DNA from 4 places in the Allobosea beijingensis genome. Region 4 is predicted to be linked to each of the others. Evidence: predicted binding sites of a transcription regulator. Region 4 holds the regulator's gene; each other region holds the start of a gene.
What was found. Region 4 encodes PhoB, which activates phosphate uptake and scavenging genes when phosphate is short. Its sites were predicted from a motif close to TGTCATNNANCTGTCAT; they were not measured.
Positions count from the first base shown of each region.

Region 1 (3,205 bases), 1.9 Mb from region 4:
CACGCTCGCGTCATGGTCGGGCTTGTCCCGACCATCCACGTCTTCACTCGTCGAGTGCCGTGTTCAAGACGTGGATGCTCGCCACAAGGGCGAGCATGACGGCGGTGCTCCCTCCCCTCACTTCGCGTCGAGCAAGTCCTTGACCGAGAGCAGGACGAGTTCGTTGTCGTCGGCCTTCTTCGGATCGCGCGAGGAGGAGAAGGGCAGGTTGTTGTCATTGCCGACGACGATGATGCCATTGATGCGATCGACCACGTCGACATTCTCGATGGTGAAGAAGGGGAAGGGCAGCACGCCATCGATGGCGCCCTGCTTCGCCTTGCCATCGGGGTCGGCGATCTTCAGGAGGTCGATGAAGCCGACCTTGCGCACCGGCTTGCCGACATTGGCCTCGTTCATCTCGATCTTCACGACGCGCTTGAACTTGGCGAGGTCTTGGAAGCAGTCCGGGCCCTTCTGGCCGGTGGCGCAGGCCTTGTCGGCGGTGCCCTCGCCGTTATCGCGCTCGATGATCAGCGCGGTCGTGGCGTCGATCATGTTGAAGTCGCCGATGGCGTTGCCCTTCTGCTCCAGCGGGTAGAGCCAGGAGCGGCCGGTCCATTTCTCGTTGGCGACGTCGAATTCGAGGATGCGCAGGACTTCCTTGCCGTCGACCTCCTCGTTGCCCTTGGTCTCGGCGTTCCAGAGCGGGCCTTCGAGCAGCGGATAGAGGAACCGGCCGTCCGGCGACTGCGCCATGCCCTCATAGCCCTTGGAGCGGCGCACATTGAAGGCCGGCATCGGCGCATCCGGCGCGCCGGGCGTGCTGATGGCATAGTGATCCGGCGAGCGGGCCGGCTTGCCGTCGACCTGCGTCTCGAACACGGCCTCGACCTTGCCGCTGGGATCGACGCGGATGAGATAGGGGCCGAATTCCTCGCCGATCCAGAACTTGCCGCCGATCGGCTGGATCGACTCGGGATCGAAATCCGCGCCGGTCAGATAGCGCTTCTCGGTGCCCTCATGGACGATGCGGAAGGGGACCTTCTTGTCGGGATCGTGCAGGAAGGTGGTCGAAAGGCGTTCGACCGCGCCCTTGCCGAAATCCGCCTTGAGTCGGTGGAAGAACAGCATCGCGTCCGGCGAGTTCGCCTTGGCACCGAAGCCGTTGTCGGTCAGCACCAGAAACTCGCCATTTCCCAGCGAGCGGATACCGGAAAAGCCCTGCAAGGGCTGGCCGGCGAAGGGTGTCGAGAGCCCGGTCGGGCGCCCGCCCGAGGTGCCCATCACCGTCCCGACCGCCTCGACGCGCTTGCCGGGCGTGACGAACTTGCCGGAGACCTTGAAATCGGCAGGCGCATCGGCCGGCGCCGGAATGATCGTGTTCGCCGGCAACAGGGCATGGCCGACGAGCTTCGCGGGGAATTCCTTCTGTGCGTCCTGCGCCCCTGCGAGGATGGTCGAGGACAACAACAGGGCGGCGATGAGCGGCAGGCGCATGGATGGCTCCGGGATTAAGGCGAAGCCTTCGCTTCACCCGCCGGGATTGCGCCCCGACGACAGCCCGGCGACCGTTCCATGACGGCTGCCAGCCAGATCATCCGACTGATTATTCAGTCCGATGATCTGGTTCTTTGATTTTGCATCGGCTGCTTCCGAAAACCGCGCTCCACTTTTCGGGCCGATGCTCCCCCGCTCAGTAGCCCCGCGCCGGATCGACCACGTTGATCAGCGGCTCGCCCGCTTCCAGCCGCCCGATCTGAGCGGCAACTGCCGTGGCGATCGCCTCGGGCTCCGACATCGCCGAGTTATGCGGCGTCACCGTCACGCCCGGATGGTTCCAGAGTCGCGATTCCACCGGCAGCGGCTCGACCTCGAAGACATCGAGCGTCGCACCCTTCAGCGTGCCCGCGTCGAGCGCGGCGAGGATATCGTCCGCGACCTGCAGGCCGCCGCGCCCGGCATTGATCAGGAACGGGCCGCCGAGGCGCCCGCCCTGCGCGAGGCCGGAGAGCATTTCGGCATTGATGATGCCGCGCGTGTCCGGCGTCAGCGGCAGGAGGCTGACGAGGATATCGGTGCGCGCGAGGAAGGCCTTCATGCCGTCCTCGCCGGAGAAGGTCTGAAGGTCTTCGATGGTCTTGGGCGAACGGCTCCAGCCGGCGACGTCGAAGCCCATGACGGCAAGCTTGCGGGCGGCGTCCTGACCGAGTTCGCCGAGCCCCATGATGCCGACGCGGACCGAACGGGCAGCCGGCTGGTTGCGATCGTCGTCCCAGCGCTTCTCGCGCTGCTGGCTGTCATAGCGGCGCTGCTGGCGCAGATAACTCAGGCAATGCAGGACGATATATTCGCTCATCCGCGTCGTCAGGTCGGGATCGACGATGCGCGCGATCGGCGCGGCCGGCAGTTTGTCGTCGGCGAAGAGGAAATCGACGCCCGCACCCAGCGAGAAGATCGCGGCGAGATTGGGCAGGCCGGTCAGGCTGCCGGGCGGGTGCTTCCAGCTCGCGACATAGTGGACGGCGCGACGGTCGAAGGGCTCGCCGAGGACGACGATCGGCATATCCGGCAGCAGCGCCTGGAAGCGCGCGCGCCAATCCTCGACATGCCAGCCCGTCATGGCCAGAAGCAGACTCATCCCGTAACCCTCTCCGTCAACCGTTCCACAACCAGCGGGCCGCGCGCCGCACCCTCTCCGATCCGGTATGCCTTGCGCAAGCGCTCGCTTGCCGCTTGGTAACCCGCATCGTCACGAGCATGGACGATGCCGAGCGGCCGATCGCGCCCGACCGCGTCGCCGATCCCCGCCAGTGCGACGATGCCGACGGCGTGGTCGATCGAGTCCTGCGGGCGCACGCGGCCGCCGCCGAGCGCCACGACGGCAAGCCCGACGGCGCGCGTATCGATGGAAGCGACCTGTCCGGGCGTTTCGGGATAGACCGGCTTCACGACCGGCGCAGCGACAAAATGCTTCTGCGGTGCCTCCAGCAGGTCGGCCGGGCCACCAAGCGCCACGATCATGCGGGCGAAACGCTCGGCCGCGGCGCCGGAGGCGAAGGCCTGCTCGATCTTGGCGCGGGCGGTGTCGATATCCGGCGCAAGCTTGCCGAGCAGCAGCATCTCCGCGGCGAGCGCGACCGTAACCTCGTGGAAGCGCGGCTCGCGATGGCGCCCCGTGAGGTGATCGAGCGCATAGGCGACCTCGAGCGCATTGCCGGCGGCC
Region 1 is NZ_CP132359.1:2,581,541-2,584,745, reverse strand. Features, by position in the region: gene Q9235_RS12445 (esterase-like activity of phytase family protein) at 118-1,479, opposite strand; gene Q9235_RS12440 (2-hydroxyacid dehydrogenase) at 1,676-2,620, opposite strand; gene deoA (thymidine phosphorylase) at 2,617-3,205, opposite strand, start outside.
Region 1: the regulator PhoB is predicted to act here: its motif matches at 1,547-1,563, upstream of Q9235_RS12445 (esterase-like activity of phytase family protein).

Region 2 (3,205 bases), 1.9 Mb from region 4:
GGGTGAGCCGGCCATCCTTGCCATCGCGCCCTTGCCGCTCACACTCTTGGTGCCGACCTGGGAGCTCTGTCTCCCGATCTCACTCATCGCCACGCCGAACCCTCCTGGTCCAGCCCGCTCTCTGGCAGAAAAAACTTACCAGCAGCCTGACGGAAAGGCGGGCTCTCGCCGAATTTCGGTAAGAACCCGGGATTTCGAGGCGCGGTTACGTTTCAGCCCGCCCGTTCTGGCGTCGGGTCACAGCAGCCCGCGCCCGGCGAGATGGCGCATCAGATGCGAGGCGCCATAGGTCCAGGGCGCGCATTCGTCGGTGCGCTTCATCCGGTTGACCAGGCTGCCGAGCTCGGGCGCGGCGATGGTGACGATGTCCCCGTATTTGTGGGTGAAACCGCCGCCGGGCGCATCGCGATCCTTGATCGGCGCGAACATGGTGCCGAGATAGAGCGCGGCCCCGTCCGGGTACTGATGGTGCGGGCCGATCATCTGCGCTGCGAGATCGGCCGGGTCGCGGCTGATCCTGGCGATCGAGGAGGAGCCTTCCAGCCGGAAACCGTCCTCGCCCTCGACGGTCAGCGTCACCGTGGTCTTGCGGACATGGTCGAGCGTGAAGCCGGCATCGAACAGGCGGATGAAGGGGCCGACCGCGGCGGCCGCATTGTTGTCCTTGGCCTTGCCGAGCAACAGCGCCGAGCGGCCCTCGACATCGCGCAGGTTGACGTCGTTGCCCAGCGTGGCGCCGACGATCCGTCCGTCGGAGGCGACGATCAGCACGACTTCCGGCTCGGGATTGTTCCAGCTCGAGGCCGGGTGCAGGCCGGCATCCGCCCCGGTGCCGACCGTCGACATCGGCGGTGCCTTGGTGAAGATCTCGGCATCCGGCCCGATCCCGACTTCGAGATACTGGCTCCAGGCACCCTGCTTGATCAGGACGTCCTTGAGATGCATCGCCTCGGACGAGCCGGGCTTCAGCTTCGACAGGTCGTCGCCGATCAGCTTGCCGATCTCCTCGCGGATCGTCGCGGCGGCGGCCGGGTTGCCGCGCGCCTTCTCCTCGATCACGCGCTCCAGCATCGAGACGGCGAAGGTGACGCCCGCCGCCTTCACCGCCTGCAGGTCCAGCGGCGACAGCAGCCAGGGCCGCTGCGGATCGCGGCCATCCACAGGCGTATTGGCCAGGATGTCGGCAAGCGAGCCGACCGCATCACCGGCGCCAGCCCGCAGCGCGGCGGCCGGATCGGCGCTTTCGCAGAGGTCGCGGCTGGTCGCGAAGCTCCGGGTCACGTCGATGACCTGCCCGTCGCGGAGCGTCACCACGGCAGGCCCGCCGAGATCGGGGCGCCAGACGCGGCCGGCGAGCGCAGCGGCGCCGGCGTCAACGGGCAGGGCCGCAGCGGCGGAAAGCGTGAAATCAGGCATGGCACCGGTCCGGAAACGAAATCGTCGGGAGATGGAGAACACCTTGTTCCGCGCGACGGCGCAAGCCGGACCCAGACCATAGGCGCATTGCGCCGGTCGTCATCGATTTGTCATTGAAATGTCGCCTGCGCTTCATGCTAGCTTGCGCACCAACGACAAGAACCGCGGCGGCGCTCGCCCGCGGAAGGGAGACATTCCATGAGCATCAAATCCCGCATCCTGATGTCGGTCGCGGCTTTTGCGCTCGCCGGCGCCTCGCCTGCGCTGGCGCAGACCGAGATCCAGTGGTGGCATGCGCTGACCGGCGCCAATAACGACGTCGTCGTCAAGCTCTCCGAGGATTTCAACGCCTCGCAGAAGGACTACAAGGTCGTCCCCGTCTACAAGGGCTCCTATCCCGACACGCTGAACGCCGGCATCGCCGCCTTCCGCGCCGGCCAGGCGCCGCATATCCTGCAGGTCTTCGAGGTCGGCACCGGCACGATGATGTCGGCCAAGGGCGCGATCAAGCCCGTCCACGAGATGATGAAGGAAGCCGGCGAGAAGTTCGATCCGGCCGCCTATCTCCCGGCGATCAGCGGCTACTATTCCACGGCCAAGGGCGAGATGCTCTCGATGCCGTTCAACTCCTCGTCGATGGTGATGTGGTACAACAAGGACGCCTTCAAGAAGGCGGGCCTCGACCCGGAGAAGCCGCCGAAGACCTGGCCCGAGACCTTCGAGGCCGCCAAGAAGCTGAAGGCTGCCGGCTACGACAAGTGCGGTGTCTCGAACGCCTGGGCGCCCTGGGCGAACATCGAGCAGTTCGGTGCCTGGCACAACATCCCGCTCTCGACCAAGGTCAACGGCATGGCCGGGGCCGACGCGGTGATGAACTTCAACCAGAGCCCGCTCTTCCTGAAGCACTGGACCAATCTGGTCGAGCTGCAGAAGGACAAGACCTACGACTATTCCGGCCGCACCAACAATGGCGAAGGTCGCTTCACCTCGGGCGAATGCCCGATCTTCCTGACCTCCTCGGGCTTCTTCGGCAATGTCCGCGCGAATGCCAAGTTCGATTGGGCCAATGCGGCGATGCCGTATTATCCGGAGGCCGCCGGCGCCCCGCAGAACTCGATCATCGGCGGCGCTTCGCTCTGGGTCATGGGCGGCAAGAAGCCGGCCGAGTACAAGGGCGTGGCCAAGTTCTTCTCCTTCCTCTCCGATGTCGACCGGCAGGTGAAGCTGCACACCGAGTCGGGCTACCTGCCGATCACCAAGGCGGCCTATGAGAAGGTCAAGGCGTCCGGCTTCTACAAGGACAAGCCCTATCTCGAGACCCCGATCCTCGAGCTGACCAACAAGCCTCCGACCGACAACTCCAAGGGCCTGCGCTATGGCAGCCTCGTCCAGATCCGTGACGTCTGGTCGGAGGAGCTGGAATCCGCTCTGAACGGTCAGAAGACCCCCAAGGCGGCACTCGATGCGGCGGTCGAGCGCGGCAACCAGATGCTCCGCCAGTTCGAGCGTACCGCGGCCCGCTGAGCCGTTCGCGCTTGCAAACCCAAGGCCATCCCGGACACTCTCCGTCCGGGATGGCCGTCTCGTTCCAGGGAAGCCGATGCAGAAGAACGCATACTTCAAGGGGCTGACGATCCCCTTCCTGCTGCTTCTGCCGCAGCTCGCCATCACCATCGTGTTCTTCTACTGGCCGGCGAGCCAGGCGGTCTGGCAGAGCTTTCTGCTCGAGGACGCCTTCGGCACCTCGACGCAGTTCGTCTGGTTCGAGAACTACCAGATGCTCTTCGCC
Region 2 is NZ_CP132359.1:2,589,482-2,592,686, forward strand. Features, by position in the region: gene Q9235_RS12470 (hypothetical protein) at 1-15, opposite strand, end outside; gene Q9235_RS12475 (fumarylacetoacetate hydrolase family protein) at 238-1,416, opposite strand; gene ugpB (sn-glycerol-3-phosphate ABC transporter substrate-binding protein UgpB) at 1,615-2,940, shown strand; gene ugpA (sn-glycerol-3-phosphate ABC transporter permease UgpA) at 3,017-3,205, shown strand, end outside.
Region 2: the regulator PhoB is predicted to act here: its motif matches at 1,514-1,530, upstream of ugpB (sn-glycerol-3-phosphate ABC transporter substrate-binding protein UgpB).

Region 3 (3,205 bases), 130 kb from region 4:
AGCAGGTTGGCCAGCATGATCTGATCCAGCAACTGCTGATGCACGGTCGGATTGAGGATCGGGGTCAGCGCCTCGACGCGGCGATCGAGATTGCGCGGCATCAGGTCGGCCGAGGAGATGTAGATCTTGGCCTTGGGCGACGGCATGCCGTGGCCGGCGCCGAACGCATAGATGCGGGTATGCTCCAAGAAGCGGCCGATGATCGACTTGACGCGGATATTCTCCGAGAGGCCGGGCACGCCCGGCCTCAGGCAGCAGATGCCGCGCACGACGAAATCGATCTCGACGCCGGCCTGGCTGGCATCATAGAGCGCGTCGATGATCTCGGGATCGACCAGCGAGTTGCACTTGCCCCAGATCGCGCCCTTGCGGCCGGCCTTCACATGGGCGATCTCCTCGGCGATGTCGGCGAGCAGGCGCTGCTTCAGGCTGGTCGGCGAGACCGCCATGCGCTCCAGCCCGGCCGGCTCGGCATAGCCGGTGATGAAGTTGAAGATGCGGGCGACGTCCTGCGCGATCACCGGATCGGCGGTGAAGAACGAGACGTCGGTGTAGATGCGCGCCGTGATCGGGTGGTAGTTGCCGGTCGCGATATGGCAGTAGCTGACGAGCTGGCCGGCCTCGCGGCGCACGACCAGCGAGAGCTTGGCGTGGGTCTTGAGCTCGATGAAACCGTAAACGACCTGGACGCCGGCGCGCTCCATCTCCTTGGCCCAGCGGATATTCGCCTCTTCGTCGAAGCGGGCCTTGAGCTCGACCAGCGCGGTGACCGACTTGCCGGCCTCGGCCGCCTCCGTCAGCGCCTTGACGATCGGGGAGTTCGCCGAGGTGCGGTAGAGCGTCTGCTTGATCGCGACGACATTGGGATCGCGCGCGGCCTGCTGCAGGAACTGCACGACGACGTCGAAGCTCTCATAGGGATGATGGACCAGCAGGTCCTTCTGGCGGATCGCCGGGAAGCAGTCGCCGCCGTGCTCGCGGATGCGCTCGGGGAAGCGGGCATTATAGGGCTTGAACTTCAGGTCAGGCCGGTCGGTGCCGACGAGCTGCGAGAGCTCGTTCAGGCCGATCATGCCGTTGACCTCGACGACCTCGTCACTGTCGACCTTGAGTTCGCGCACGATCATCCGGCGCAGATGATCGGGCATGCCGGTCGAGAGTTCGAGCCGGATGACGACGCCGAGACGGCGCTGCTTCAACATGGTCTCGAAGACGCGGACGAGGTCCTCCGCCTCCTCCTCGATGTCGAGATCGGAGTCGCGGATGATGCGGAAGGAGCCGGCGCCCTTCACCTCGTAGCCGGGGAAGAGCTTGCTGATGAACAGCGAGACGGCATCGTCGAGGGCGATGAAGCGATGCAGCCCCTCGCGCGCCAGGTCCGGCAATTCGATGAAGCGATCGATCTTGGTCGGCACGCGGATCAGCGCGTCGAGCTGGCGCCCGTCATGCTTGCGCTCCAGCGCCAGCGCAATGGTGAAGCCGAGATTGGGGATGAAGGGGAAGGGATGAGCCGGGTCGATCGCCAGCGGCGTCAGCACCGGGAAAATGTAGTTGAGGAAGTAGTCCTCCAGCCAGATCCGGTCCTGCGACCCGATATCGCCCGGCTGCAGCAGGTGGATGCGATTCTCATGCAGGTCATGACGGAGTTCAGCCCAGCGCGCCTGCTGGTCGGCGGTCAGTGCCGCGACCGCCTCGCCGATGGCGGCAAGCTGGCCGGCCGGCGTCAGCCCGTCCTGGCTGCGGGTGACGACACCGGCCTTGAGCTGCTCGCGCAGGCCCGAGACGCGGACCATGAAGAACTCGTCGAGATTATTCGCGGAGATCGAGAGGAAGCGAAGCTGCTCCAGCAGCGGGTGACTGCGATTCGAGGCCTCCTCCATGACGCGCCGGTTGAACTGGAGCCAGGACAGCTCCCGGTTCATGAAGCGCTCCGGCTGATGGCGCAGGGGCGCCGCATCAGCCTCGCTGGATAGCTTCTCCGACTCGTCGATCACGGTGTCGAGGGTCATGCGCTTCGCTCGCGTCCTGGTCATCTTGCCGCTCATGCCGCCGTTGAAGCCATTCTAGTGCGACGGTTCGATGACAAGCGACATGATTTGAAGCATGCGGCTTGCGCAGATATGGCCGGGGTCAACCCGGCTCCTCCGGAAACAGTTCCTCCAGAGCCTCCTGCACCAGCGGGCGCGTCACGCGCCGGCCACGTTCGAGCGCGAGCCGATCGAGCCGGTCAACGACCTGCCGCGCCGCGGCGAAGGAGCGCTCCATCCGCATGGCGAGGGCGTCGATCACGGCGATGTCGACCACGAGCTGGCGATCGATGAAGAGCTTGACCAGCAGCGCCCGCAGCAGTCCGTCATCCGGCGGCTCGATCGTCGCGGCGGGGGCCAACCGGAGGCGCGAGAGCAGGTCCGGCACGCTCAGACCCCAGAGATCGGGCGCGCTCCGCGCCGTCAGCAGCAGGAAGCCGCCGCGCGCCTTGATCGCGTTCATCAGATGGAACAGGGCTGGCTCGTCGAGCGCGCCCGCATCGCAATCCTCGATCACCAGCGCACCGCCCGAGACGAGATGCGGCACCTGCGTTTCGCTCAACTCGCTCGCGGGGATCGTCCAGGCGTGGGCGGCACGCGCCCAGATCGCGGCGAGATGGGTCTTGCCGGCGCCTTCCGGCCCGGTCAGGCGCAGCCAGGCCTCGGGCCAGGCGGGCCAGCGCTCGATCAGGCCGTAGGCCGCCTCGTTGGAGGCGCCGACCAGGAAATCCTCGACGCCATGGCGGCTGTCGACCGGCAGGTCGAAGGCGAGCTGGCGCGGACGCGGGGGGATATCGGACATGAGAACTCAGGCGTCGGCGTCGATGCGCGCCTTCGCCGCTGCCGCGCGGGTGGCATCGCCGCCGTGATAGAGGTTGCTGGCAAGATATTGGCGCAGCGCAAAGCGGCAGAGCACGCCGATGACGGCTGCGAGCGGCACCGCCAGCAGCAGGCCGACGAAGCCGAACAGCGAGCCGAAGGCGAGCAGCGCGAACATCAGCCAGACCGGATGCACGCCGATGGAATCGCCGACGAATTTGGGCTGGAAGATGTTCCCTTCGAGGAACTGCCCGGCGAAGAAGACGCCGAGCGTCGCCAGCGGCCAGGTCCAGTCCGGCCAGAACTGCACCGTCGCGACGCCGACGGAGAGCACGAGTCCCGTCAGCGAGCCGACATAG
Region 3 is NZ_CP132359.1:777,412-780,616, forward strand. Features, by position in the region: gene Q9235_RS03845 (RNA degradosome polyphosphate kinase) at 1-2,009, opposite strand, end outside; gene Q9235_RS03850 (P-loop NTPase family protein) at 2,131-2,829, opposite strand; gene Q9235_RS03855 (AI-2E family transporter) at 2,836-3,205, opposite strand, start outside.
Region 3: the regulator PhoB is predicted to act here: its motif matches at 2,069-2,085, upstream of Q9235_RS03845 (RNA degradosome polyphosphate kinase).

Region 4 (3,205 bases):
GCCGTGTCCGGATCGAGCCCCGCGGTGGGCTCGTCCAACAGCATCAGCCTCGGCCGCGCCGCCGACACTCGCGCGACGCCAAGGCGCCACCGCTCCCCGCCCGAAAGCTCGCTTGGATAGGCATCGCGCCTGTCGGCCAGCCCGGCCCGCTCCAGCGCAGCCATCGCCTCCGCGACGATCTCCCGTCGCGACAGCCTGAGCTGGCCGAGCGGCCCTTCAAGAATGTGCTGCAGGGCGGTCATGTGATCGAACAGTTCGGGACGCTGCGAGACCATGCCGACGACAAGACCCTGGCGCGCGGTCTCCGCCTCGATCGATGCTCCATCGATCTGGATCGTCCCTTCGTCGATCGCCTCGCTCCCGCCGATGCAGCGCAGCAGCGTCGACTTGCCGGCGCCCGGCCGCCCGATGAGGCACAGGATCGCTCCGGGCGCCACTGCAAGCGAGACGTCGCTCAGCGCCTTCACCTCGCCGAAGCGCTTGCTGACATGGGCGATGGCCACGGCCGCACCAGCCTTCGTGATCTGCGCCGCGCTCACACCGCGTCCTCCGTGAATGTCGTCGGAGGCCATATCGCCCGATCCGCGGCAAGGCCAGCCCGGCGAAACCTCCTGCTCGGCCGCGCGTTGGCGCTTGAGGAGGAGGAGCCATGCTCACCATTCTGCCCGCCCCAGACCATGTCGCCGCCTATCGCCTGTCGCAGACGCTGACTGGCGAGGATCTCGACGCGATCATGGCCGACATCGAAGCTCGGCTCGTCCGCCACGAGAAGCTCGGCATCCTCGCCGACATGACCGATTTCACCGACATGACGCTGGCCGCCGCCTGGAAGGACGCACGCTACAGCCTCGGCAAGCTCTGGGAGCTCCGTCGTTTCCCGAAGGAAGCGGTGATCACCGACAAAGGCTGGCTCGCCGGCTTCGTCGATCTGCTCGACCCGGCGATTCCCTTCGTCAAGGTCCGCGCCTTCAAGCCCGAGGACTACGAGAAGGCGCTGAGTTGGGTCGGCGATATCGAGGGCGGCCCAGACGCCTGAGGCTTATGCGGCGCCGCCGCGCGCAAAGGTCTCGTCGAAGGCATAGCCCGCGCCGCGTACCGTCCGCAGCGGGTCCTTGGCATCCCCCGGCGTGATCGCCTTGCGCAAACGCCCGACATGCACGTCGACCGTGCGCTCGTCGATATAGACGTCGCGGCCCCAGACGGCGTCGAGAAGCTGGGCGCGGGAATAGACCCGGCCCGGCGCCTGCATCAGAAATTCCAGCAGGCGGAACTCGGTCGGTCCGAGATGGAGTTCGCTACCCGCGCGCCTGACGCGGCGCGTCGTACGGTCGAGTTCGAGATCGCCGGCCGCGAGCAGCCCCGCGACATGGCCGGGCTTCGCCCTGCGAAGAAGCGCCTGGATGCGCGCGATCAATTCCGGCAGCGAGAACGGCTTGACGACATAGTCGTCGGCGCCGGTCGCGAGCCCGCGCACGCGCTCGGTCTCCTCGCCGCGCGCCGTCAGCATGATGATCGGCACGCGCTCGGTGTCGCGCCGCGAGCGCAGGCGCCGGCAGAGCTCGATGCCGGACAGGCCCGGCAGCATCCAGTCGAGCAGGACGAGATCAGGCGTGTGATCGCGCAGATGCAGCTCCGCGTCGTCCCCCCGCGCGACGCTGTCGACCTCGAAGCCCTCGGCCTCGAGATTATAGCGCAGCAGCAGGGTGAGCGGCTCTTCGTCCTCGACGATCAGGATGCGTGCGGCCATGTTGGCTTTGACCTTAGTTTCCCGTCACCGCTTCGACCTCGATATTGGTCGTGTCGAGCTTCGGCCGGTTCACATCGAGGGAATCGCCGGTGACGAGGTAATGGATGGTCTCGGCGATGTTGGTGGTGTGATCGCCGATGCGCTCGATGTTCTTGGCGCAGAACAGCAGATGCGTGCAGAACGTGATGTTGCGCGGGTCTTCCATCATGTAGGTCAGGAGCTCGCGGAACAGCGAGGTGTAGAGCGCGTCGATCTCGTCGTCGCGCTTCCAGACCTCGAGCGCCTTCTGCTCGTTGGTGGCGGCATAAGCGTCCAGCACATCCTTGAGCTGGGCCTGCACGAGGCGGCTGATATGCTCGAGGCCGACAACCGCGCGATGCGGCGGCTGGAACTGCCCGGCGATGGCGACGGCCCGCTTGGCGATGTTCTTGGCGAGATCGCCGACGCGCTCGATGTCCGAAGCGAGGCGGATCGCCGAGATCAGCTCACGCAGATCCTGCGCCAGAGGCTGGCGCCGGGCGATGGTAAGCACGGCCTTCTCCTCGACCTCGCGCTGGAGGTTGTCGAGGCGCTGGTCGGCCGAGATGATCTTCTGGGCCAGCGCGGTATCGCGGCGAACGAGCGCGACCGTGGAATCGCCCAGCATGCGCTCGGCCATTCCGCCCATTTCGGCGAGGCTGCGGCGGATACCTTCGAGATCGGCGTCGTAGGAACGGACGATGTGTTCAGTCATGGCATTGCCCTCCACGGCGTCGCTTAGCCGAAACGGCCTGTGACGTAGTCCTGCGTCTGCTTTTTGGCGGGGTTCATGAAGATCGTGTTGGTCGGAGCGAACTCGATGACCTCGCCGAGATACATGAAGGCGGTGTACTGCGAGATGCGCGCCGCCTGCTGCATGTTGTGCGTGACGATGGCGATGGTGAAGTCGCTCTTGAGCTGCTCCAGCAGGTCTTCGATCTTGCCGGTCGAGATGGGATCGAGCGCCGAGGTCGGCTCGTCGAACAGGATCACTTCCGGCTTCTGCGCGATGGTGCGCGCGATGCACAGGCGCTGCTGCTGGCCGCCGGAGAGACCCATGCCGGAGCTCTTCAGCTTGTCCTTGACCTCGTCCCAGAGCGCGGCGCGGCGCAGCGCGCCCTCGACGCGGTCGTCGAGCTCCGACTTCGGCGGCTTCTCGTAGAGGCGGATGCCGAAGGCGACGTTGTCGTAGATCGACATCGGGAACGGCGTCGGCTTCTGGAAGACCATGCCGACGCGCGAGCGCAGCTCGTTCACATCGACTTCTTTCGAGATGATGTTGCGGCCGTCGAGCATGATCTGCCCTTCGGCGCGCTGCTCGGGGTAGAGCGAGTAGATGCGGTTGAAGATGCGCAGCAGGGTCGACTTGCCGCAGCCCGACGGCCCGATCAGCGCCGTGACGTGCCGGTCGCGGAAGTCGAGATTGATGTTCTTCAGCGC
Region 4 is NZ_CP132359.1:646,363-649,567, forward strand. Features, by position in the region: gene Q9235_RS03225 (amino acid ABC transporter ATP-binding protein) at 1-539, opposite strand, end outside; gene Q9235_RS03230 (SpoIIAA family protein) at 650-1,036, shown strand; gene phoB (phosphate regulon transcriptional regulator PhoB) at 1,040-1,747, opposite strand; gene phoU (phosphate signaling complex protein PhoU) at 1,761-2,480, opposite strand; gene pstB (phosphate ABC transporter ATP-binding protein PstB) at 2,504-3,205, opposite strand, start outside.